3 regions of the Paenibacillus sp. JNUCC 35 genome follow, and region 2 is predicted to be linked to each of the others. Evidence: riboswitches for the same ligand, from Rfam matches in the RefSeq annotation. Region 2 holds a riboswitch; each other region holds the start of a gene.
What was found. A riboswitch is a leader RNA that binds a small molecule or an ion and turns the genes downstream of it on or off. The one in region 2 is predicted to bind cyclic di-AMP.
Positions count from the first base shown of each region.

Region 1: another riboswitch for cyclic di-AMP. It lies ahead of AC2TF6_RS21910 (3D domain-containing protein); the one in region 2 lies ahead of AC2TF6_RS16810 (hypothetical protein).
Region 3: another riboswitch for cyclic di-AMP. It lies ahead of AC2TF6_RS25655 (hypothetical protein); the one in region 2 lies ahead of AC2TF6_RS16810 (hypothetical protein).

Region 1 is NZ_CM177771.1:4,846,104-4,852,083, reverse strand. It holds gene AC2TF6_RS21935 (glycoside hydrolase family 84 protein) at 1-844, opposite strand, end outside; gene AC2TF6_RS21930 (spore coat associated protein CotJA) at 1,073-1,258, shown strand; gene AC2TF6_RS21925 (spore coat protein CotJB) at 1,297-1,563, shown strand; gene AC2TF6_RS21920 (manganese catalase family protein) at 1,641-2,210, shown strand; gene AC2TF6_RS21915 (hypothetical protein) at 2,585-2,806, shown strand; cyclic di-AMP (ydaO/yuaA leader) riboswitch at 3,071-3,261, shown strand; gene AC2TF6_RS21910 (3D domain-containing protein) at 3,273-4,238, shown strand; gene AC2TF6_RS21905 (polysaccharide deacetylase family protein) at 4,287-5,330, opposite strand; cyclic di-AMP (ydaO/yuaA leader) riboswitch at 5,475-5,615, shown strand; gene AC2TF6_RS21900 (C40 family peptidase) at 5,619-5,980, shown strand, end outside.
Region 2 is NZ_CM177771.1:3,780,982-3,786,961, reverse strand. It holds gene AC2TF6_RS16830 (acyltransferase family protein) at 1-212, opposite strand, end outside; gene AC2TF6_RS16825 (hypothetical protein) at 230-694, shown strand; gene AC2TF6_RS16820 (hypothetical protein) at 781-987, shown strand; gene AC2TF6_RS16815 (DoxX family protein) at 1,047-1,586, shown strand; cyclic di-AMP (ydaO/yuaA leader) riboswitch at 1,840-1,972, shown strand; gene AC2TF6_RS16810 (hypothetical protein) at 1,975-2,844, shown strand; gene AC2TF6_RS16805 (L-lactate dehydrogenase) at 2,932-3,870, shown strand; gene AC2TF6_RS16800 (DeoR/GlpR family DNA-binding transcription regulator) at 4,066-4,842, shown strand; gene AC2TF6_RS16795 (HAD family hydrolase) at 4,835-5,665, shown strand.
Region 3 is NZ_CM177771.1:5,662,086-5,668,065, reverse strand. It holds gene AC2TF6_RS25660 (carbon starvation CstA family protein) at 1-1,639, opposite strand, end outside; cyclic di-AMP (ydaO/yuaA leader) riboswitch at 1,902-2,096, shown strand; cyclic di-AMP (ydaO/yuaA leader) riboswitch at 2,205-2,383, shown strand; gene AC2TF6_RS25655 (hypothetical protein) at 2,501-2,941, shown strand; gene kdpF (K(+)-transporting ATPase subunit F) at 3,129-3,206, shown strand; gene kdpA (potassium-transporting ATPase subunit KdpA) at 3,267-4,946, shown strand; gene kdpB (potassium-transporting ATPase subunit KdpB) at 4,967-5,980, shown strand, end outside.

The DNA of each region.
Region 1 (5,980 bases), 1.1 Mb from region 2:
TGGGATTCTGGAAAATATCATCCATAAGCAGAGAGAAATGGCGGACTCCAAGCGTCCACATCTGGCTCGCTTTGGCAGCCAGCTTCTGAAATTCTTCGTTCGACGAGAAACAGATATCGAGCCCGGGCGAGAGTGCGTAAACGAAGCGGACACCGGCTTTTTCGGCCGCATCCACGTACCTGCGGATATGGCGGAGCTCTTCCTCCGGGTACGGCTCCCGCCAGCGCCCGCGCAGGTACGGATCGTCTTTCGGAGCGTAAAGGTACGTGTTCATTTTATGATCGCCGAGGAAAGCGATCAGATTGACCCGGTCGTCCGGAGACCACGGACCGCCGTAGAACCCTTCCACAACGCCCCTTACGGGGAAGGCGGGGAAGTCCCGGATCGTGATAGCCGGCACAGCGGCCATCATCGGACCTTTGCGGATGAGCTGCTTAAGCATGCGGACCGCATAAAGGGTGCCGGTATGATCCGCGCCCGCCAGCACGATCATGCTGCCGCCGCGTTTGCTGCGCCGCGCCGCAAGGGTATAGCCCTCTTCGGGAATTCCGAGGGGGTCGCCGCTGCGCCGGCTCCGGAATTCCCGCTGTACGGCGGGATCGGCCGGCAGCTTGCCGATATAGACGGCCAGAGGCATTTGGGCGGCGGAATGCCAGTCCTTGCACGGAACGACGCGCTTGACGCCGGACCCGATAAGCAGACTCCGCAGCTCCAGCAGAGCTTCGGGGGACGTATCCGCGCCTGCCAGGATTCCGGCGGTTGCATACAAGGGGACGGTGTACCCGCTGTATTCCACGTGCTGCGGGGGCGGGGTCAGAAGGGGAGCTTTCAGATGATGCGTCATGCCATCTCACTCCTTTTTTAAAAGGGAAAAGGCTTCCCCGGATCGTCTCTCTTTCTATCATAGGATATTCATAGAGACGGTAGAGATGACAATCTTGCGGATTATTCCGCTTTTATTTCGTAAATCTGGGCGACTGCCCATACCGTTCCTGGGCGGATGCCATATGGTATTGCAGAGCTACGCCATTACCGGTTACAAGGAGGAAGCGCATTGTATCCTGAAGTACGCATGTATCATCCTTTCGTGGGGCCGTTCGACCCCTGTCCGCCGAAGCTCGTCAAAACGTATGTAACTCCGCCGAACCTGTTCATCAAGTTCCAGCCCATGTGCCTGCCGCAGTTCAGCCCTTACGAGGCTTTGAAGCTCGGTACCCTTTGGCCGGAGCTGTACAGCGGCTACGAACCCAAGTGCTAACCCGGTCTGAAAGCGAAAGAGAGGGGAACGACAACCGTATGCACAAACAACTGGATGAAAATTATTACCGGCTTCTGCACGACCTGCAAGCGGCCGATTTCGTACTGGTCGAACTGACCTTGTACCTGGACACCCATCCCGGAGATGGCAATGCTCTGCAGCAGTTCAACGAATTTTCCCAAAAACGGAGGCAAATCGCGCTGGAATATGAGTGTTTGTACGGACCGCTTCTGCAATACGGGCAAAATGCGCTGCCGCAGCAGACTTGGGAGTGGGCCGAGGCTCCCTGGCCTTGGCAGGTGTGACGTGTGTAGAGGAAACTGCATGAACGGCCTAGACGGAAGAACAAGCACGGTTGTGCTTAAGGAGACGGGGGATTCCGATGTGGATTTACGAGAAGAAATTGCAGTATCCGGTTCGTGTAAGCAAATGCGATCCGCACATGGCCAAACTTCTGATCGAGCAGTACGGGGGTGCGGACGGGGAACTTGCTGCCGCGCTGCGTTACTTGAACCAGCGTTACACCATTCCGGACAAAGTAATCGGGGTACTGAATGATATCGGGACAGAAGAATTCGCTCACCTAGAGATGATTGCCACGATGATCTACAAGCTCACGAAAGACGCTACTCCCGACCAGCTAAAAGCCGCGGGCCTGGGCGAATATTACGTCAACCACGATTCGGCTTTGTATTACCAAAATGCGGCCGGCACACCGTGGACGGCAGCTTACATTCAAGCCAAGGGCGATCCTATCGCCGACCTGTACGAAGATATCGCGGCGGAAGAAAAGGCGCGCGCCACCTATCAGTGGCTCATTGACCTGACGGACGACGTCGATCTCCAGGATGGGCTGAAATTCCTGCGTGAACGTGAGATCATCCATTCGATGCGTTTCCGCGAAGCGGTAGAAATTCTTAAAGACGAAAGGGCGGCCCAGAAAATTTTCTAGCGGCCCGGACAAAAAGACGGGGGAACCCGTCTTTTTTCGGCAATTTTTAAGATAACCGAGTCGACAATTTCAATAGATATGGAAAAATTGAATAAGATTACTAATTTTTCCGGAACGTTTCCCATTCTGAAGGTGTCTTACTTATATAAAGGTTACAAGTAAACAGTCGTTTAAATGGTGCAGGTCTTATAGGAGTGGCTGTTAGGAGCTGGACATTGGCAAAAATTATGTCGTACTTACGAAAAATCTTAAAAAGCTCGTCAGCTTTCCGCGAAAAAATACCACATTTTTCCTATAAGTATGATAAAATGGAATAAGTTAGCAAGAAATTAAGAGCGAAACCTATATTTTGGAATAAGGAGGAGGCTGCTATTATGGGGATCACATTAAGTCTGCTGATCGGCATGTTAGTTCTTTTAGCGGCATCATTAGGTCTGCGCAAACCGAAGGAATTCGACCGGTCCGATTACGTGCCGTTTCGTCCTTTCGATGATATTTACGAGGGGAAGAAGAGGCCGACTGTAGAATCGGTACAAAGCCAGGCAGCCGTGAAAATAGAAGAAAAGTCGAGAGAAAGGAAACGAATCGCCAAATAAAGGTTTCCTCCTATGGGATGAATTTCCTGGATGTATGGTGAAGAAACCATGTCTTTTATGAGAAATACATGAGGATTACATAAGTGGATTGTGAGAATGGCGTTAATTTTCTTTCTCGCGTTTTTCCGGCCGAAAGGGCGGGACAGCATCAAATAGGCTTGATGGAACAGCTTTTTACAGCAGGTTCACCGGTGGATTAAAAAAATGAAAAGGTTGTTTTTTGCCAATTTGTGTGTGTTTGTTTCTAAAGATGTATGTGATAGCTTGTGTAGAGAGCCGAAACTTCTTCCGTTCCCCGGATTTTCCAGGAGCGGATGAGGTGCGGGGGATGATTTATTTCGGAACCGTATGTGAATGACTGCGGCGTCCGATAGGGGTGAATCGCTGGCAGCAGCGTGGGCGACTTCTCAGTCCGAACCCGACAACTAACCTCGTAGGCAATACCGAGAAGGAGCGTACATCAACTATGGCTTTAAAGCATCATTGGAAAAAAACATGCGCTACTCTGCTGCTGGGTGCAGTGGTGGCGGCATCTTCCGCATTCCAGTCGCAGGCGGCCGAAACGGAAGCGGCTAAAAACGACGGCCTGTTGTATTGGAAACTGGCTAAATCTTATCAGGAGATTGCAGCCGGTATGACCGATACTGTAGGACAAGCAGCCGATTCGGAACTTACCCAATCTTTGGTGACACCGGAAAATCAAACCCTGGTGCTATCCGAGCCAAATTCCATGTGGAACTTCGCTTCCCAAATGAATATGGACGTTCTTGACCTCTTATCGTTAAATCCCGATGCGGATCCGCTTAGCCTGCCGGCAGGCAGCGAGTTGAAAATTGTGGGGGAAGCGGCCCTTGAGCAGCTTAAAGCTTTAAAAGCGACGGTAAAAGTCCCGGCCCAGGCACCGGCCAAAGTTCAGCTTGCATCGGCCTCGCCAAGTCAGACGGACTCTATAAAACCTTCGGAGGCTCTTCAAAAGAGCGGCAAGCCGCAGGCTCCCGAACCGAAGAAAACCGCGGAGAAGAAGGTCGTTAAGAAACCGGCTGCCCAAGCGGCATCGGCTTCCGCAAAATCAGGCCAGACGCTGACAACCGCGGCGGGCAAACAGATTCAATACAAAAAAGTGCTGAATATCAAGGCATCGGCCTATTCCGCTGACCCGAGCGAGAACGGCGGATATGCCGGCATCGACTACTACGGCAACAAACTGACCGTCGGCACGATCGCGGTCGATCCGAAAGTTATTCCGCTCGGCTCCACCGTATATGTAACGGGTTATGCTTTCCCAGGCCTTCCGGCCAAGGGAATGATCGCCAAAGCGACGGACATCGGCGGCGCGATCAAAGGCAACCGGATCGATATCTTCGTTCCGGGCTCCAAAGATAAAGTAAACAACTTTGGCTATCAAAGTGTGAAAGTATACATTCTTAAATAACCATTAGCCGGAAAGAAGACGGGAGCGAATGCTCCCGTCTTTTGTGCGTTACAAATCCTTGGAAATTCCCATCAGTTCCGGAATCGTGACCAGCTTGTATCCGCTCGATTTCAAGGAACGGATCAAATCGGGAAGGGCCGTGACCGTACCGCTGAGATCATGCTTGTTGTTTCCTCCCGCGCTGTGCTGCAGAATGACTGAACCGGCTCGGGCGTTGTCCACAATATTGTGGTATACCTGCTTGCCGGATAGTCCTTTCCAGTCGAGGGAATCCACGTCCCAGTTCACGGCCAGCAGGTGATGGTCGGACATCCAGCGCACCTGCTCTTCATTGATGGCTCCGTAAGGAGGTCGCACCAGTCTGGGCGTATAACCGGTCAACGGTTTGATGACCTCTTGGGTACGCATAATTTGCGAAGAAAATTCCGAGGCGGTCAGTTTGGGCATAAAAGGATGGCTGTACGAGTGGTTGCCCACGACATGACCCTCCCGCACCATCCGGCGGATAATCTCGGGATGTGCCTGAGCGCGGTTTCCGATCACGAAAAAGGTCGCTTTCACCTGATGCTTTTCCAGAATATCGAGCACTTGCGGGGTATATTTGAGATCGGGTCCGTCATCAAACGTGAGCGCGATTTTCTTTCCTTGGGAGGTTCCTCTCATCCGGAAAACCGCCGGGTATTTGTGATGAATCTCGGCTAAGCTCAGCTTCCGCTGCTCCGTTTTCTGAAGGGCGTTCGCTTCCTGATGATGCTTCTGAACCGGAACGTCTTTCTTTTTCGTCTCCGGTTTGGGAGCGGATGCGTTATTAAGTTTTTTTACGGGCACGGGAGGCGCAGGAGCCGGAGCTGCCGGTGATACCGAAGGAGCGGCAGCGGTGTTTTCCTTGATCGCCGGAATTTTCGCAGGCTGGAATTTGGCTGGACCGGGTACGGATGACGGACCTGGATCTTCGCTTAGAGTGTGCGGGATAAAACGGTTTTCGTCCAGCCGGGAAGAGGCCGAGCCCTCGCCGGGCAGCTTTGCCGGGGAGCATGCGGAGACGAAGGCCAGCAAAATGGCGGATGAGACAGCCAAGGCTGCACGTTTCATGGGGAACCCTCCTCTAATGGCGTTTTCACTAGTTTTGTTTAGAGGGAGGAATTTTATCCGGGATTTGTTACAAAATAGACACAACAAAAAGGGTTGTCCGATTATGTAAATTATGTTAACCTTTTTAGGAGTGTCTTTGACACAATTTATACAAAGCCGAATCCGGTGAATCAAAAGCACCTGTACGGGGGACTTATTTCTGGGGTGAATGCCTGTCATTTTGCAAGCTAGGGAACCTCTTTCCCGAACCCGTCAACTAACCTCGGAGGCCCAAGGAGGAAAAATCGTTTGAAGATTTGGGTACAAAGCGTTGTAGTTTCATGCGCCGTACTGACGGCCGGTCTATTCGCGGCTTCGGATGCTCATGCCAATGCCGCTCGTTCCGCTAAAGTGCAGGTCAACGACCAACTGGTGAATACCGAAGGTACCGCACCTTTTATCGATTCCAGCAATAACCTGATGATTCCGCTTCGTCCTGTTGCAGAGAAATTGGGAACTCAAATTGGATGGGAACGTGCAGGAGCTCAAATGAGTATCTCGGTGACCGGGAACGGCCACAAGATTACGTTTACTACGGGGGAGAATCAGGCTCTCGTGGACGGCAAGAAGATCGACTTGCCAAGCAAAGCGCAGTTTTTGAACAATACGGT
Region 2 (5,980 bases):
CCGGCTGCCGCCTCGGGTGTCTGCCAGTACTTTTTGGCGAAATAACCGGTTACCAGCACAAACACCGGCAGATGAAAAGTGAAGATGGCGGTCACCACAGCTTGCGCTGCCTCCGGCAGAGGGGGAAGGGTAAGCAGCAGGTTGACCAGAACAACCAGCAGAATCAGGAAAAAACGGACATTGGTAAAAAACACGGCAGTCGGGTTTCGCATAGGAGTCATCTCGCTTTGTGCAAATTTGGTTTTATTACTATAGAAGAAACGCAAGCAGCCAAACCTGCCTGGATGCGGCTGTTACGGGAATTTGGCTTTCTAAAGGAAGTATAGAACTTCTTGTTTTAAGAGATTGTGATATTATTCACATGTCCTTATTAAGTAACGGCTTTCATTATGAAGAATGCTTGAACATGATTATAATCACTTATTTTGGGCTAAGTGTGATAAATATCACATACATCCCTCTTGGGGAGGACTATACTAAAGTCAGAAAGAGAGAACAACACACGAAAGAAGGTGAAGGAGCCATGAAAGAGACAGCTGACCCGCAAGTTCAGCAAGGAAGATGCCCGCAGTGTGGTTCCGGTATCCTCGCTGCCAAAGAAACAGAGTCCCCCTGGGTTTGCGAAGACTGCCGGTTAAAGCCACTGGTATCCAGAGCTGAAGGCTCCGCCGGCTCATCCGATCTTCCTGAATGATTCAGGAAGAAGAGAAAGCTTCTTACGGCTAACAATGTGAAAATATTCACAATAAAATACGGGATAAACGAAAGGATGCGAGTATCATGACCGCCCTTCATCTTGTAAACGCAGCACCCGCACACTGTCAGGCATGCGGCGCCCGGCTTCAGACACACCCCGAGGGTTATAAGGATTTGTGCTTCGACTGTGTGCAGACCTGGCAAACCGTCAAGGCGCAAAAAGCAGGCAAAACCGGACTTCCTCTTCCTCTGGAAGCGGAATGCGGCTTGATCGAGCAGTACTGGCTCTAAATACTGGAAACACACTCAACATCCAATACAGAATACGCAGCTTGAGAGGGGAAATTCATATGTTTAACTGGTTAAGAACGAACGTTTATGCGGCAGGTCTGATGCTGATCCTCCGCTTCTATCTCGGATACGCATGGATTACGGGAGGATGGCACAAGCTGATAGGCGGGTTTGACGCCACGGGCTTCCTGAAAGGCGCGGTAGCGAAGCCGATTGTCGATAAAGCGACCAATGAGCTGGTCTATCCGACCTTCACCGCATTCCTGGAAAACTTTGCACTACCGAACGCCAAACTGTTTAACGTACTGATTCCGCTCGGAGAGTTTCTGGTAGGACTGGGTCTTGTCCTCGGCGCACTAACAACGGCGGCAGCATTCTTCGGGGTTCTGATGAACTTCATGTTCCTCTTCGCAGGTACCGTAAGCACTAACCCTTGGATGATCCTGCTCGGTGTCATCGTCATCGCCGCCGGAGCCAACGCCGGCAAGTTCGGAGCCGACTACTACATCCTTCCTTACATCCGCAAGCTCCTTCGCCATCGCGGAGATCACGGCGCAAACCCTACCCTCGGAGGAGGCAAGACACGCGCCCATATCTGATCGGACTATAGAACGCTCTTCAAAAAAGCCCCGGGTATCCGGGGCTTTTTTTTGTTAAACGGAGAAAGAATGAGCTTGAATCAGCTTGAAGAAGCAACACTCAAATGAATAGGGTTACATGGCATAGAATGGCAGCGGGCTGTCCTCCGGGTTTGTTTACAGGCCCGATTCGGGGGGGTAACATACTCTCATGGTCCGTCAGATCAGGCTTCGGACACCATGTCCGGACGCCGGCGGCGGCCATATCATCATCTTCATCTGCGCGCTTAATTCTCGTAAGAGAAGCGGGGGACCCACGAACTGGGGTGAATCGGAATGTTTATTCCGTAGGGGCCTCTCAAATCCGAACCCGGCAGCTAACCTCGCAAGCGTCATTGGGAGAAAAGGAGTGAAAAAGGAAGAAATGGACCGACGAATTATCCGGATTGAATTGTTTGAATTCGATGTACCCTGCTGTTACCATCATGCCAAAGGAAAGCTGGAGAACTGCAGGTACGGGCTGCTGAAACTCACGGACGAGGGCGGAGAGACAGGCTGGGGAGAATGCTTGATGTCTGTGGGCGAGAAGTATTTCGATCTTGTGAACTGGGCCCGGTTTCTGTACCGCCTTCAAAAAAGCACGCTGGCGCAAGCACTCGACACTGTCCGCTTGTACCGCGTTCTCTGGGGGAATGTGAAGGCGGATCTGGTGGAAATGGCCTTGTACGATCTGAAGGCCCGATCGCAGGGCAAACCGTTCGTGGACGTTCTCGGAAGCTTCAGCGGTTTCAGCAGCTTCGGAAGTGCCGGACGTTCCGGAAACGGCTCCTTCCGCCTGGAAACGGCTGCTGCCCGGAGTGACGGCGGCGGCTCTTGGCCGGACACGGAATCGCACGTTTCTTCTCGCGTCAGACAGGATGCGGGCTTCGGCCACGCTGTGGCGGACCGCGAGTTTCCGGTAAGCCGGCTCTTCCAAGCCGAGCGGGAGCTTCACCCCGGCTGCTGCGGCTCTCTGCTGGATGATTTGCGCAACGCGTGCATGCTCCGGCAGGAAGGAATGACGCTGGCGATGCATAAAGATTATTTGATCGGTCCGGCCTGCTGCTTATGGGAGCATACCGCTGCAGTGCTGGGAGCGAACTGGCTGGAAGAGGGCAGCAGCCCCGAACCGGCGCGCCTTGCCCCGCTTCAGGCTTGCGAGCGTATAGCCGGTACCGGATTTCAGCTGGATCAGCCGGTGCTTTTTGAAGAATCCCGGGCTTATTTTGTCGTTTTATAGGACGGAATGTTTGCTTTTGGGGGGGAGTTCGCCTACAATAATACCAGAATTCCCCTGAAAGGATTGGTTCTCGTGTCTACTAATGAATTGAACAACCAGGAAACATCTAAAAAATCACGTATCGTTGTCATCGGAACCGGTGCCGTAGGTTCCACCACGGCGTACACCCTGCTGCTCAGAGAGCGGATGTCCGAGCTTGTCCTCATCGATTATAATCACGCGAAAGCGAACGGGGACGCACTGGATATGAACCACGGCCTGCCGTTTACGGGCAGGGTAAAAGTATGGGCGGGGGACTATTCCGACTGTGAAGGCGCCGATATTATCATTATTTGTGCGGGCGTCGCGCAAAAGCAAGGGGAGACCCGTCTCGATCTGCTCAAGCGCAACGTCGACATTTTTAACGGCATCGTCGAGAATGTGACGAAGTACAACCAGACAGGCATTATTCTGGTGGCGACCAATCCGGTTGATATCATGTCTTATTTTACATGGAAAAAATCCGAATGGCCCGTTAACCGTGTCATCGGCTCGGGAACTTTGCTGGACAGCGCGCGTTTCCGCTATTTGATCGGCGAGAAGCTTCAAGTGGACCCGCGCAGCATTCACGCGGCGATTATCGGGGAGCACGGAGACTCGGAAGTGCCTTTGTGGAGCTTGGCTAATTTTGCCGGACTGCCTCTCGAGCTGAATCAAGAGGATAAGGACGAAATTTTCCAAAATACGCGGGACGCGGCTTACCAGATTATTGAGGCGAAGGGATCGACGTATTACGCGATCGCTTTGGCGCTTGACCGGATCTGTACGGCGATTCTGCGCGATGAAGGCGCGGTGCTGAACGTCTCGACGTTTGTTTCCAATTATCACGGGTTGTCTGACGTTTACCTCGGGGTTCCGTGTATTGTGGACCGTACGGGCGTGCGGGAGGTTATCACGCTGCCCTTAAGTGAAGAGGAAGAGAACAATCTGCGCAAATCGGGAGCCAAGATCCGGGAAATGATCGATTCCATTTCGGAACGCCTGTAAGCGGAGAGACATGAACAAGTATAGAGTATGTGAATAAAACGTTGAAAAAGCGGCTGGATATCAGCCGCTTTTTTGTATGCTGCAAATATGTTTTTAAGGTGATATGCGCTTTGATTGACAAATTCGCTTATGAACACTTATAATTACTTATAAACAATTATCATATTGCATGAATTCACTTAAGGGTGTGCCGATATGTTTCAGGAAGAACGAATCGAAGCGATTATGGAATACTTAAGGGAACATCACCGGATGGACGTCAAGGAAATCTGCGACAGATTTGACGTGTCGCGGGACACCGCCCGCAGGGATCTCGTCCGGATGGATGAGCTCGGGCTAATTGTAAGGACCCGCGGAGGCGCTATGCTGCCGACCCTTAACCGCGCGGTGACCGCTTATAAGGACCGGATGCAGAGGGCTCCGGACGAGAAGAGGCAGATCGGCCGGGAAGCCGCCAAGCTGATCCGCGACGGGCATTACTTGTTTCTGGACACATCCACGACGGTTGCGACGGTCGCCGAGCACATTCGGACGACGGGCAACGTGGTCGTGACGAATTCCATCGATATTGCGGCGAAACTGGCGGACAATAAAAGTTTGAAGGTGCATATGCTCGGCGGGCAGCTGGAACTGGAGCACCGGTTTCTGTTCGGAGCGACCGCTCTGGCGCAGCTGGCGGATTATTACGTCGATACCCTCTTTCTCGGCGCCTGCGGAATCAGTCCGGACGGATTGTCTTACCCGCATGAAGAGGACGGCTCCATCAAACGCGAGATGATCCGCAGAGCCGACCGTGTCGTCGTTTTGGCGGACCATACGAAGTTCGGCAAGCAGTTGTTTTATAAAGTTGCGGGTTTGGACGATCTGGATGTGATCGTGACGGACCGGGAACCGGAAGAAAGTATGCTCCGCCTGCTGGAAAGGCATGATGTGGAGCTGCTCATCGTAGAGGGGGACAATCAGCATGATTAAATTGATCGTAACGGATTTGGACGGTACACTCATGAATGCCGATCTGGAAGTTGCGGACGCGGATGCCCGTATGCTGCGGGAGGCGGCCGGACAGGGCGTGCAGATCTGCATCGCATCGGGCCGGCTGTATCCTGATATCCGGAAGATTATGGACCGTGTCGGGGTCGAGGCATACGGCATCAGCCAGAACGGCTCCGCGGTTTACACCCGGGAAGGGGAGCAGCTGGATGCCTCGCATTTCCCGGCGGACCGCGCGTCCGACTTGTTCGAGATTGTCTCGAAGCGGGAAATGGTATTCTTCGTCTGCTGCTCGGACGAAACGATCCGCCTTCATAAAAGTACGGACGCTTCCCGGCCTTATGAAGAGAGTCAGCTCAGCCCCGTCCATCATCAGGCCGATATCGGCCGGGAGATCCGCTCGGGGCAGGTGAAGCCCTGCAAGTTTTCCCTGTTCGGCGATATGGAGAAGCTTCTGTCTTTTCGCGAGGAACTGATGGAAAAATATGCGGGAAGCGTGGAAGCCGTCATTTCCGATCATGACTGTATGGACCTGATGCCGGCGGGGATTTCCAAAGGAACGGGCCTGGCCCGGCTGCTTAAAGAGATGGGGCTGAAGCATGACGAGGCTGCCTGCGTCGGCGATTCCTATAACGATCTGCCGATGTTCGCCCTGACGCCTCACAGCTTTGCGATGATGAAAAGCCGGGATGAGGTAAAGGCGGGTGCGGGTCATACGACTTCGTCGGTGGCGGAGATGGTGACGACCGTTCTGGAGCACAACCGCAGCCGCCGCGGCAATGAGGCGGCTGAAGCGCAAGTCTGACGGCCGGGCCGCCGGTCGGCCGATGTTTCCCGGCTTTCGAAGCCAGCCCCGTCCGTTCCTACAGCGGCAGGACGGCCGGCGGTTCGTCAGCCGGAACGGACCCGGCAGGAGCGTAATCCCACCCCCGGAAAGGAAGTTTTCCGGAGCGGGAGCGTGATCCTGCCGGGTCCGCAGGCGTTTTACGGGAGTGCCGCCCATACGGGCTCACCCGGCGCGAAGTACCCTGTGCCCGGTGCGGCACGCTGACGGCCAACGGCCACAACGCGAAAAGGCCCGTCCGGGATATCCGGACGGGCCTTTTAACGATGCGGAGCC
Region 3 (5,980 bases), 1.9 Mb from region 2:
GCGCCCACAAGGAGTTGATGCCCCCCAGAGGGTCCACAACGCCTTGGTAGAGGAAATAACCCCAGCCCGCCACGCAGAGAGCCGTAGCGATAAGATTGCCTACCGTGGACCGGGTATCCCCCAGCGACTTGCTGGCATAGCCGAGCAGATCCTGGATGAGGAAACGCCCCACGCGGGTACCGGCGTCGATCGTCGTCAGGATGAACAACGCTTCGAACAGGATGGCGAAGTGGTACCAGAACGCCATCATCGTTTTGCCGCCGATCACGCCGGACAAGATTTGCGCCATGCCGATGGCGAAGGTCGGCGCGCCGCCCGTCCGCGAGAGGATGGTACTCTCGCCGATATCCTTGGACAGCGTAGTCAACTGCTCGGGCGTGATGGTGAAGCCCCAGCTCGTGATGGTTGCCGCCGCGGTCGCCACATCGGTACCGCCCAGGGCCGCCGCCGACGAGTTAATCGCGAAGTAGGTGCCGGGCGTGATGATGCAGGCGGCGATCAGCGCCATGATGGCGACGAACGATTCGACCAGCATCGCGCCGTAGCCGATCGGACGCGCGTGGGATTCGCGCTCCAGCATTTTGGGCGTCGTCCCGGAGGAGATCAGCGCATGGAAGCCCGATACGGAGCCGCAGGCAATGGTGATGAACAGGAACGGGAACAAATTCCCGGCGAAGACGGGACCGGTTCCGTCGATGAACCGGGTCGTGGCCGGCATGGACAGATCCGGCAGAACGAAAATAATACCCAGCGCGAGGCCGATGATCGTTCCGACTTTCAGGAACGTGCTGAGATAGTCGCGGGGCGCCAGAAGCAGCCAAACCGGCATGACCGAAGCGAAAAAGCCGTAGGCGATCATCATCAGAGCGATGGTTTCCCCGCTGAAGGAGAAAAGCGGGGCCAGAGCGGCGCTCTCGGCGACGAACTTGCCTCCGATCAGCGACAGAACGAGCAGCACGACGCCAATGAGCGATGCTTCCCCGACCCGGCCGGGCCGTATGTAGCGCATATACACGCCCATAAGGAGGGCGATCGGAATGGTGGCGGCAATCGTGAACATGCCCCACGGGCTGCCGATCAGAGCTTTGACGACGACGAGCCCGAGCACGGCGAGAAGAATGATCATAATGCCCAGAATGCCAAGCATGGCAATCGTGCCCGTCACCTTGCCGATTTCGTCCTTGATCATATCGCCCAGCGATTTACCGTTTCTACGAGTTGAAGCGAAAAGAATCACGAAATCCTGGACGGCGCCTCCCAGAATAACGCCGAGAATAATCCACAGCGTTCCGGGCAGATAGCCCATCTGGGCGGCAAGCACGGGGCCTACGAGAGGACCCGCTCCGGCAATGGCCGCGAAATGGTGCCCGAACAGCACCCATTTGTTCGTCGGCACATAGTCCTTGCCGTCGTTGTTCAGCTCTGCGGGTGTTTTCCGGTTGTCGTCGAGCACGAAGACTTTGCGGGCGAGAAAACGGCTGTAGAACCGGTAGGCGACCGCATAGCAGCTGACGGCTGCGATAACGAGCCAGGCGGCATTGATCGTTTCCCCGCGATTAAGTGCGACAAGCCCGAAAGCGAACGCGCCGACAATGGAAATCACCCCCCAGAGCAAGATTGATTTCCATCCGATTTTCATAAACATGCCTCCTTACTGGTTAATATGGGAACATTTACAAGTAGTATAGCAGGTTTTTCCGGTGCGGGAAGAGGCTGGATGTCCAAACCGTTTTCAAAAACGTGAGATTTTCGACGTATTAACAAGCTAGCGCACAAAAAGTAGAAATGTAAGCGCATTAGGGGATTTCTTTGGCTTAAATCGGTTTAAAACCAATCTCCCCATATCTTTACAAAGCACGTGCGGAGGTGTAACATTCATTCCATCAATTGAAAAAAACAGTTTCTTGCTTTCGCTGAATTTCCCCCTCCGGGGGAAGCGGGGGAACCATCGCAGCATTGATCCGGTGTGAGAGCCGGAGCCGTGTCTGCAGGGGTGAATCCTGAAGCGCCGGAACCCATGGACCCGGCAATCAGGTAGGGCGACTCTCACCGCCCGAATCCGACAGCTAACCTCGTAAGCGCATGAGTTCGGGAGGGGTTGAAGAAGCTTGTGATCGGCATCGACCACAGGGACTTCGTTTCGCTGTGGTTTTGTTATGTTCAAAAACATCCGAAAATGAAAAATGTGCCAAACAAATGAACATGCGTTTTTATCGCTGAGTTTCCGTGTGAAGCGGAAAACGGGGGAACCAACGAGGACTTGCAGGCCTGACGGCCAGTCCTCATGGGGTGAATCCAGAAGCGGCATCCGTGCCGTCATGGTAGGGCGACTCTCACGCCCGAATCCGACAGCTAACCTCGTAAGCGTACCGAGAGAGGCGACTGCTATCGCGCTTCGGCTATAGTCTTTTTAGGCTGTGACCGTCAAGAAGCCGCGTGAAGAGTTCCTCTTCCGCAGGCTTCTTTTTTTGCTGCCCAAAACATGAAAGAGGGATAAAAAGTGGACGAGAGAAAGATCCAAACCTATACGTTGGTTTCCGCACCGAATGTCACCGGCGAGAACTTTATTAAACTGCTGAATATTTACCGCAGACCCTTCGCGGCGCTTGTGAACAACCCCGCAGAAGGACAGCGGATGAAGAAGCTGGGAGTCCGGCACATCGTGGAAGTGGACACCGTTCGCCACGAAGCCTGGGAAGTTCCCGAGCTTCCGATCGGTGACGTTTATCTTTTCGAAGACAGCCTGCCGCTCTGCTGCCGGTATCTTCAGATGGTCCGCAGCTGGACAACCGGAACGATTTTTGTGGTGAAAACGAATGCCACACCGCGGTTGATTTATAAAGCGCTCGGCGCCGACCATGTGGTGCATACGAATACCCGTCAGGTCTCTTTCCTGCTTGGAGCAGCACCGGGCCAAGTGCCCGAGGAAGTTTTACGCTAACGTTTAAATTCACTGTCCGAAGGATAATAAATGAACCTATAAAACGAACCTATAAATAGGAAAGAAAGGAGCCGACACACATGACGGACCTTTATATGATTCTGCTGCTGGCATTTATTTATCTCATCTTTTACGGTTTTCTGACCTGGTGTGACCATGTCGTGGAAGGCTCGGAAGGCGGCCGTACATGATGATCATCGCGCTTTTTACGGCAGGGCTTTTCCTGTATCTGATATACGCGCTCATACATCCCGAAAAATTTTAGGGCGCCTTCGGGCAGCCGGTGAACGACTAGCGCGGAGTTGCTTGAGGAGGATAGGAATCCATGGAGATTGTGCAAATCGTAATCGTAATCGCGGTGCTTTGCCTGCTGGTGAAACCGCTTGGGACTTATATTTATCATGTTTTTTCGAATGAGAGAAACCGGACGGACAAATGGTTCGGCTGGCTGGAACGGCCCATTTACAAGCTTGCGGGTATCCGCAGCGAGAATGGCATGACGTGGAAGAAGTATGCGGGCAGCCTTGTGCTGACCAACATCGTGCTTGTGGCGGTCGGGTATCTGATCCTCCGTCTGCAGCGTGCTCTTCCTTTGAACCCGAACGGGATCGACAATATGGAAGCGACGCTGTCGTTTAATACGATCATCAGCTTTATGACGAACACCAACCTGCAGCACTACAGCGGGGAAACGGGCTTGTCCTATTTCTCGCAGATGGCGGTCATCATGATGATGATGTTCACGTCCGCCGTAACGGGGATCGTTGTAGCGATTGCGTTTATCCGCGGACTGACGTCCAAAGGCAATACCATCGGGAACTTTTTTACGGATTTTGTAAAAGGACACACCCGCCTGCTGCTGCCGCTGGCTATCGTGGTCACGCTGGTGCTTGTCGGCCTGAAGGTGCCGCAGACGCTGGATCCGACCGTGGCCGCGAAGACGCTTGAAGGCGGGGAGCAGCAAATCGCCATCGGTCCGGTAGCGTCGCTTGTGTCCATCAAGCATCTGGGTACGAACGGCGGCGGTTTCTTCGGGGTGAACTCTTCCCATCCGTTTGAAAATCCGTCTCCGCTGACTAACGTGATCGAAATGTTGTCCATGTGGTGCATTCCGGCCTCATTAACCTATACCTTCGGGCGGTTTGCGAAGAACCGGAAGCAGGGGTGGGTCATTTTCACCGCGATGATGACCTTGTTCCTGGTCTTTCTGTCGGTCGCTTTCTTCTCGGAAAAGGCCGGTAACCCTGCCTTGAACGCCCTTGGCGCGGATTCGTCCATCGGCAGTATGGAAGGTAAAGAGGTGCGGTTCGGCATTGCCCAGTCCGCGCTGTTCACTACGGTAACGACGGCGGCGACGACGGGAAGCGTCAACAATATGCACGACACGCTCACCCCGCTGGGCGGAATGGTTCCGCTCGCTCAAATGATGCTGAACTGCGTATTCGGCGGGGACGGAGTCGGGCTGGTCAATATGCTCATGTACGCGATTTTGGCGGTCTTTCTGGCGGGCCTCATGGTCGGCCGGACCCCGGAGTTTCTGGGACGCAAAATCGAGTCCCGTGAGATGAAACTGATCGCCGTTGCGATTCTGGCGCATCCGCTTATCATCCTGGCTCCGACAGCGATCGCCTTCATGACGGAGCTTGGCAAAGGAGCCGTCACCAATCCGGGATTCCACGGAATCTCCCAGGTGCTGTACGAGTTCACGTCGTCGGCGGCCAATAACGGCTCCGGCTTCGAGGGGCTGGCAGACAATACGCCGTTCTGGAACAGTTCCACGGGAATTGTGATGCTGCTTGGCCGTTACGTGTCGATCATCGCCCTGCTGGGTGTGGCCGGCTCACTGGGCCGTAAGCAGTGGGTCCCGGAAACAATCGGTACGTTCCGTACGGACAATGCCTTGTTTACCGGAATCGTGGTAGGTACGGTCGTCATCATTGGGGCGCTCACCTTCCTGCCGGTAATCGCGCTCGGTCCGGTGGCCGAATATTTGACATTGCGTTAAAAACGATGGGGTGAAAACGGATGAGCTCAAATGCTTCTCAAACGAAACGAAAATCGATGCTGAGCGGGGATATCGTTAAACAGGCGATCGTGCAAAGCTTTCTTAAATTAAATCCGGTTACGATGATGAAAAATCCCGTTATGTTTGTGGTAGAAATCGGAACCTTCATTGTCCTTCTGATGACGGTACTGCCGGGCTACTTCGGAACGCAGGACCGGATCGGATTCAACCTGACAGTGTTTCTGATTCTGCTCTTCACGGTGCTGTTCGCCAACTTTGCCGAGGCGCTGGCGGAAGGCAGGGGGAAAGCCCAGGCGGATTCGCTTAAGAAGTCCAAACAAGAAATCCAGGCTAACAAAGTGGTCGGCAGCGGCATTAAAGTCGTTCCGTCCACGGAACTCCGCAAGGGCGATATCGTTACCGTCGCCCAAGGAGAAATGATTCCCGGCGACGGCGAAGTGATTGAGGGTCTGGCCTCTATCGATGAATCGGCGATCACGGGGGAATCCGCGCCGGTCATTAAAGAAGCGGGCGGCGATTTCAGCTCCGTTACTGGCGGCACGCGGGTCGTAAGCGACGCGATCCGGGTACGGATCACGAGCGATCCCGGCGAATCTTTCATCGACCGGATGATTTCCCTCGTCGAGGGGGCGTCCCGCCAGAAGACGCCGAACGAAATCGCGCTGAACACGCTGCTGATCACGCTGACACTTATTTTTCTGATCGTGGTCGTTACGCTGAAGCCCATCGCGGGGTTCGTGAATGTCGAGCTGGATACGGCCGTGCTGATCGCCCTGCTCGTCTGCCTCATTCCGACGACGATCGGCGCCCTGTTGTCCGCAATCGGGATCGCGGGGATGGACCGGGTCACCCAGTTCAACGTCCTGGCGATGTCGGGGAAGGCGGTCGAAGCGGCCGGTGACATCAATACGATCATTCTGGATAAAACGGGGACCATCACGTTCGGAAACCGGATGGCCAGCGAATTTATCCCGGTAGGTGGCGCCTCCGCGGGTGAAGCGGCTGCCTGGGCG